One region of the Luteibacter sp. 3190 genome, then DNA from elsewhere that is predicted to be linked to it. Evidence: riboswitches for the same ligand, from Rfam matches in the RefSeq annotation. Region 1 holds a riboswitch; the other holds the start of a gene.
What was found. Region 1 has a riboswitch for thiamine pyrophosphate ahead of thiC (phosphomethylpyrimidine synthase ThiC). Riboswitches for the same ligand answer to the same signal wherever they lie in the genome.

Region 1 (3,409 bases):
CACGCAGCTTCGCGGCCGGATGGCCCTTGGCGAGGTCGGCCGCATGCGCAGCAATGCGATAGGTGATCACACCGACCTTCACGTCGTCCCGGTCGGGCAGCCCGAGGTGCTCCTTCGGCGTGACGTAACACAGCATCGCCGTGCCGAACCAGCCGATCATGGCCGCGCCGATACCGGAGGTGATGTGGTCGTAGCCCGGTGCCACGTCCGTCGTCAGGGGCCCGAGCGTGTAGAACGGCGCCTCGCCGCACGACGCGAGCTGCTTCTCCATGTTCACCTTGATCTTGTGCATGGGCACATGACCCGGTCCTTCGATCATCACCTGACACCCGTGCTCCCACGCGATGCGCGTGAGTTCGCCCAGCGTTTCGAGCTCCGCGAACTGCGCCGCGTCGTTCGCGTCGGCGATCGAGCCGGGCCGCAGTCCGTCGCCGAGCGAAAGCGACACGTCGTACTGGCGGCAGATCTCGCAGATCTCGCGAAAACGTTCGTACAGAAAGCTCTCGCGATGACCCGCGAGGCACCAGCGCGCCATGATCGACCCGCCGCGGCTGACGATCCCGGTAACACGGCGAGCCGTCAGCGGCACGTGCGCGAGCCGGACGCCCGCGTGGATGGTGAAGTAGTCCACCCCCTGCTCCGCCTGTTCGATCAGCGTGTCGCGAAAGACCTCCCAGGTCAGCTTCAGCGGGTCGCCGCCGACTTTCTCGAGGGCCTGGTAGATGGGGACGGTCCCGATGGGCACGGAAGCGTTGCGCATGATCCACGAGCGGATGTTGTGGATGTTCCGCCCCGTGGAAAGATCCATCACGGTGTCCGCGCCCCAGCGCGTCGACCACACGAGTTTCTCGACCTCCTCGGCCACGCCGGAACTGACGGCCGAGTTGCCGATGTTGGCGTTCACCTTCACGAGGAAGTTCCGGCCGATCACCATCGGCTCGAGCTCGGGATGGTTGATGTTCGCCGGCAGAATCGCACGTCCACGGGCGATCTCGCTGCGCACGAATTCCGGTGTGACGAACGCGGGAATCTCCGCCCCGAAGTCCTCGCCATCCGCGCGGCGCGCATCGGCATCCTCGAGCGCCATCGTCCGGCCGAGATTCTCGCGAAACGCCGCGTAGACCATCTCCTCCGTCACGATGCCCGCCACCGCGAACTCGAACTGGGTGACCGGCTGCCCGGTGCGTCCGCGACGCAACGGCACGCTGGCGGGACACGCCGCCACGACGGCGTCGGCGCTCTGGCTGCCATTGTCTTCGGGCCGCACGGGCCGCCCCTCGATGCGTTCGAAGTCGCGGCGCTCGATCCACGCTCGTCGCACGTGCGGGAGGCCCTTCGCCAGATCGATGACCACCTCGGGATCGGTGTACGGCCCCGACGCGTCGTACAGGTTCAGCGGCGCTTCCTTCGGATCGCTCAGGACCACCTGGCGGAACGGGACGCGCATGTCCGGGTAGCCCGGCGGCGAAAGATGGATCTTGCGCGACCCGCGGATCGGGCCGGTGGTGACATCGGCCGGTGCGGCGTGGCTGGATGGCGTGCTGGAAATCATGGATCTCTTCTCCTGGACGATGGGAGATCCGGGTGACGATCGTCAGGGCGCACGCCCTCGGCGCGCTGCATTCCCGTCCCTTCGCCGGCATGACCCGGATCAGGTTCAAAGGGTCCGGCTGCCGCCATCTCAGCCCTGCCAACGCAGGACACCCCTCGGAACGGGTCAGAGCCTACCGCAGATTTTCGGCACGGCGAAAGCCCCCGGATGAGGCACCGCGTGAAGATCGGATCCGGAAGGCGACGAACGTTACGACGGCCAGGTTGGAGCGCACCTGGGCGCGATCGGGCGCTCGCGAGAGGCCCCAATCGCGCCCAGGTGTGCTCCTACAGGCGGACGATCAGGGAATGATCTCCCCCTCGTCCATGCCGTCCCACCACGTGATCCGGACGGCCTTCACCTTGATCAGCACCAGCCCGGGTGTGTCCACGCCGTCCTTGAACCAGCGCTCCAGATCGCTCTGCCAATGGCGTTCGAGTTCCGCCTTTTCGCGAACGATCTGCCCGCGACCCTCCACCGCCACGAACAGCGGCGGCTTGCCGAGCAGCGACTTCGAACCGGTGAACGACAGCGCCACGGCGGGATTGGCCTCGATCTCGCCGACGACGTGCGTCTCTTCCAGCGAGAAGAACCAGCTGTCGCCGTCGTACTCGACGTCGCCGTTGTTGCTCATCGGGCGTCCGGCGATCTCGCCGTTCGCCGCATGGGTCTGCAGCATCGCGAAGTCGATGCCAGCCATTTTCTTCGAGAGGTCTTCGAGCGTCTTTATCGTCATGGGGGTCTCCTTGGTACGAAGAGACTGCGATGCGAAACGGCAGGACACCGTGAAAAGCGGGTGGTGCCAAAGTGGTCACACGGCGCGGTGACCGCGAGTCGTCCCGCATGTCAGACGGAGGCGCCCTGTTCCTTTCGATAAAGGTTCGGCGTCGTGCCGACCGCGGCCTTGAAGGACCGCGTGAAATGGGCCTGGTCGTTGAAGCCGCATGCCACGGCGATCTGCGCCAGCGTGTCCGTGGTACCGACGATCTGCCGGCACGCATGCTCGATGCGCTTCTTGTGGCGCCAGCGATGCGGGCTTTCACCGAACGTCGCCTTGAACGCGCGGCTGAAATAGCCCCGGGAGAGACGGCACGCGGAGGCGAGGTCCGAGATCGACAGGTTGTTGTCCAGGCGAGCGAGCGCGACCTTCTCCACGGTAGCGACCTGCCACGGCGCCAGTCCGTTGTGCGTGCCGGGCCGGGCCCGTACCGAAGCGGCGTGCCGGTGGAGCCGGAGCGCCTGTTCGATGTAGTAGGCGCAAGCGCGGCGGTCGGCGCGCTCCGTGTCCGCGATCTGCCGCAGCGCGAGCTGGAGCAGCCGCTGCACATCGTGTATCGGGGAACTTCCAACGCCCGCGGGCGCCGATGGAAGTGAGCTGTCGATTCGCATGAGGGTCACCATCTTCAGTGGTCGAAGACGGACCCGATGCTATCGAAGCGCCTTCTCCGTTTGACCCCCTGTATGGGGGGGCGCGTCGTCGATCGGCGAACCTTGCGTCGCATAGAAAAATCGTCCGCTTCCGCTTCCTTCAAGCCGCTTCGGGGCCGCATGACCTAGCCTCCGGGAGGCATCCCGCTCACCGCCTGACCGAGGAGACCGCCTTGAACGACACGCCAAGCCTGCGTCCCGTACCGATCGGAATCGATGCCACGGGTCGCCGCGAAGAATTCGATAGCATGGGAAAGGTTTCCGTGCCGGCCGACCGCTACTGGGGTGCGCAGACCGAGCGCTCGTTGCACCATTTCGACATCGGCGGCGACCACATGCCCGTCGCGGTCTACCGCGCGTACGGGTACGTGAAGAAGGCCTGCGCACTGG
Region 2 (3,409 bases), on a different contig from region 1:
CCGCGAGGTTGAGTTCCACGCCCGTGTGCACCTCCTGGCCCTGCTGCACGAACGTGAAGCCTTCCGCCGTGTCGTCCGGACGCGCGAACTGGTACGCCTGACGGATGCGATACACCGCCGCCTGCAGGTCGAGGCCCTCGCCGATGGCGTACTTCACGCCCGCCTCCACCTGACGCGAATGCAACGGCGCCAGCGTGGTGCCGCCGTTCGACGTCCAATACGGCGCCTCGCGGCCGAGGGACAGGCCCTCGCCGTAGCTCACGTAGGTCGTCAACGGCGCGGTCGGCTGCCAGAGCAGCGCCGCCTGCGGCAGCGACTGACTGCTCCGCGTGTGGCGTTCGATCGCGCCGGTGTCGTCGTAGGCGCTTTCGTCGAGGCGGACGAAACGCGTGCCGGCGAGCACCTGCCATTGCTCGCCCAGGTGGATCCGGTCGATCGCGAACAGCGTGCGCTGCCAGCTCGTCAGGCGGCGGACCGACGGACCCGGCTCGTTCGGCGACGGTGCGAACGACGGCACGACACGGTCATAGATGTTGGCGGTGCCGACGTAGTCGTACACGTAGGCGCGGCGGTCGATGGTCCGGCGGAAGCTCGTGGCGCCGACGTTGAGCTCGTGGTCGACGCTTCCCGTCGCGAAGCTGCCGGTGACGACGCCGCGTACTTCGTCGTTCTGCCGCGTGTCGTCGGGGCTGCGGAAATCGTAGACGTCGTAGTCGCCGTTCGGCGCGAAGAAGTAACCGGGCGTGGCGCCGGATGCGCAGGATTCGGCGTAGAAGCAGCCGTAGGCGAACGCGACGTTGTCGTCGATGACGGTGTGGCTGTGCCCCGCCGAGACCTGCGCGTTCCAGTTGTCGCTGAAGCGGTAGTTGAAGCGCAGCGACGTATTGCTGGAATGGATGCCCACCGGCCGCTGCCACGACTGGTAGCCGAGCAGGCGCGTGCGGCTCGCATGGGCGGGCACCGTCGTGCCGCCGAGCAGCTGGTAGCCGGACGCCGAGCGCTGTCCGCTCGTCTGGTAATCGGTGTCCAGCAGCAGCGTCGCCTTATCGGTGATCTTCCAGTCGGCCGCGATGGAGACGAAACTGCGCCGGCCATCCGCGTGTTCGATGTACGAGTGCGTCTTCTCGTTCGCCGCGTTGACGCGCAGGCCGAACGACGGCGAGAACCAGGCGCCCAGGTCGAGGGCCTCGTAGTTCGAGCCGTGCGAATCGGTTCCGATCGTCACGTTATGCACGTCCGCCGGACGCTTGCTGACGTAGTTGACGAGGCCACCGGGCTCGACCACGCCGGCCTCGAGCCCGCCCAGCCCCTTCAGCACCTCGACGTGTTCCTTGCCTTCGAGCGCGAGCAGCTGCTCCGCCGACATGATCATCCCGTTGAAGCGGAACCCCGTGGCGAGATCGAGCGGAAAGCCGCGGATCGAGACGTCCTGGTAGTAACCCGCCGGCGCGTAGTTGTCGGTGATCGCGGCGTCGCCACGCACCAGTTCGCTCAGCGTGCGGGGCTGGCGATCGTCGATCTGCGCGCGCGTGATGACCGTGATGGCCGCGGGGGTGTCATGCAACGGCGCGCTGCCGAAGCTGCCGAACGTATCCAGCTGCGAGTCGGCGGCGCGGTAGCTGTCGGTGGTCGTCGCGTGGACGTCCACGGTGGGCAGCGTGCGCGCCTGCGGAGGCGCGTCGTCCGCGGCGTGCGCCGCGGCGGCGAGCGCAAGGATGGCAAGGGCGAGCGGGGTACGGGCAAGGATCATCGTCGTCTTCGGGTCCATGGACGAAGCGACGGCGAACCACGGGCCCGGCCGGGCCATCCGTGGATCTGCAAGCTCCCTACGCCGGTACTAACCGGGTCAGGTTCCAAGGGACTCTCTCAGCCCGGCGATCGCCGGGCACCCCCGCTTCTAGAACCGTTATTGAACCACAATCCGGTCGAGGAACGTACGGCCGTGCCCGGTGGCGAACCAGCGCGCGTGGCCGAGCAGGAACGTGTGGTAGGCCACGTCCGCATGGTCGCGGCGGCCGGTGATGCCCTCGAAGTATTCGACCTCGGAGAGGGCGAAGTCGATGTGCACCAGCGGCAGCAGATCGGCGAGGAGCGCGAGGTCGCCCGCCGCGAGCGGCCGCACGGACCGGTAGCCGTCAACGATCGCGCGGGCGAGATCCGCTCGCCCGATGTCGCCGCGATCGACGTCGAGCCAGGCGATCGCGTTGCGCTCGATCGCGGTGGCGAGGTCGAACAGCGCGAACGTCTCCGCCGAGAGGCCGAGGTCGAGGACGTCGGTGATCGAAGCGTCGTCGCCGGCGCCGCTCCAGCAGAGATTGGAGACGTGCCAGTCGCCATGGGTCCACAGGCGGGGCTGCGTCGCGATGCCACGGATGGCGCGCGCGTGCCAGGGTGCGATCGCGTCGGCGAGTTCGGCTCGCCAGTCGCGCTCCCGCAGGTAGCGCGCGAGCGCCGGACGTGAAGGAAGCTGCGCGTCGATGACGCGAGCCGGCTCGGCCGCCGCGAGGATCTCCGCGCGCGCGACGAGGATGTGCGTCTCGCGCTGCGGCGCGGCGTAGCCGCGTGCGGCGTCATGCAGGCGGGCCAGCATGGCGCCCGCCCCGCGCGCGTGGTGCTCGCCATCGATCGGCGACCAGGAATACGCGTCGCGGTAGACATCCAGGCCTCGCGCCGCCTCGTGCACTTCGTAGACCCAGTCGCCGGCGGAGAACACGGATGTGCCGTCCCCGGCCCGCACGATGCCCGGTACGGGAATGCCGCGTTCGCGCAGGTGCGTCGCGAAGCGATGTTCCTCGGCGAGCGTGTGTTCGTCCCGGACGGAACGATGGTGCCGCTTCACGAAGTAGCGCCCCCGCTCCGTCGTCACCAGGGCCGCCGCGGACAGCGGCCGCGGGCTGCGCCAGTCCAGCGAGCGAAGCGTGCCGAGCGACGGGAGCCATTCGACGATCGCGGCGACTTCGTCACGGCGCAGGGCCGGCCAGTCGGGCTCGAGCTGGTCGCCGGCGAGGCCGTGGGCGAGGTGGGGGGCGTGGGTCATCCGGGGATTTTAGTGCGGGACGCGGCCCCGCACGGCACGGTCGGGCGCCCTGGGGGCAGTCCTAGACCCGCGGCAAGGGGGTCGGGAGGCTCGCGCAGCCGACCCTCGAGAACAAACGGGGCCCTTAATCGGCAAATCCTTCAAAAACGTGTCCAATCCATGGCGAACGGGCCGATATACCTTCAGACTACCCTCACGGGAGCGGGTGTGTGACAGGGGTCCGCGTGGCTCCGGCCAGCCGACGAAACGCGCCAGACAGGCGAACGACCAACCATGTAAGGACAAGATCGACCTAGGGGGACTACCGTGGGCGGAATGAACAGGGACGCGTTGGTGTGGGGTCGATACGTAGCCGTCGCGGGCGCCTACGCG

Region 2: linked by a shared signal. The riboswitch ahead of J2X58_RS16905 (TonB-dependent siderophore receptor) and the one ahead of thiC (phosphomethylpyrimidine synthase ThiC) in region 1 are both predicted to bind thiamine pyrophosphate.

The regions. Positions count from the first base shown of each region.
Region 1 is NZ_JAVDUO010000001.1:1,379,784-1,383,192, forward strand. It holds gene thiC (phosphomethylpyrimidine synthase ThiC) at 1-1,552, opposite strand, end outside; TPP riboswitch at 1,612-1,718, opposite strand; gene J2X58_RS06365 (pyridoxamine 5'-phosphate oxidase family protein) at 1,893-2,327, opposite strand; gene J2X58_RS06370 (AraC family transcriptional regulator) at 2,438-2,917, opposite strand; gene fumC (class II fumarate hydratase) at 3,193-3,409, shown strand, end outside.
Region 2 is NZ_JAVDUO010000004.1:281,617-285,025, reverse strand. It holds gene J2X58_RS16905 (TonB-dependent siderophore receptor) at 1-1,750, opposite strand, end outside; TPP riboswitch at 1,807-1,903, opposite strand; gene J2X58_RS16900 (phosphotransferase) at 1,907-3,037, opposite strand; gene J2X58_RS16895 (MASE1 domain-containing protein) at 3,371-3,409, shown strand, end outside.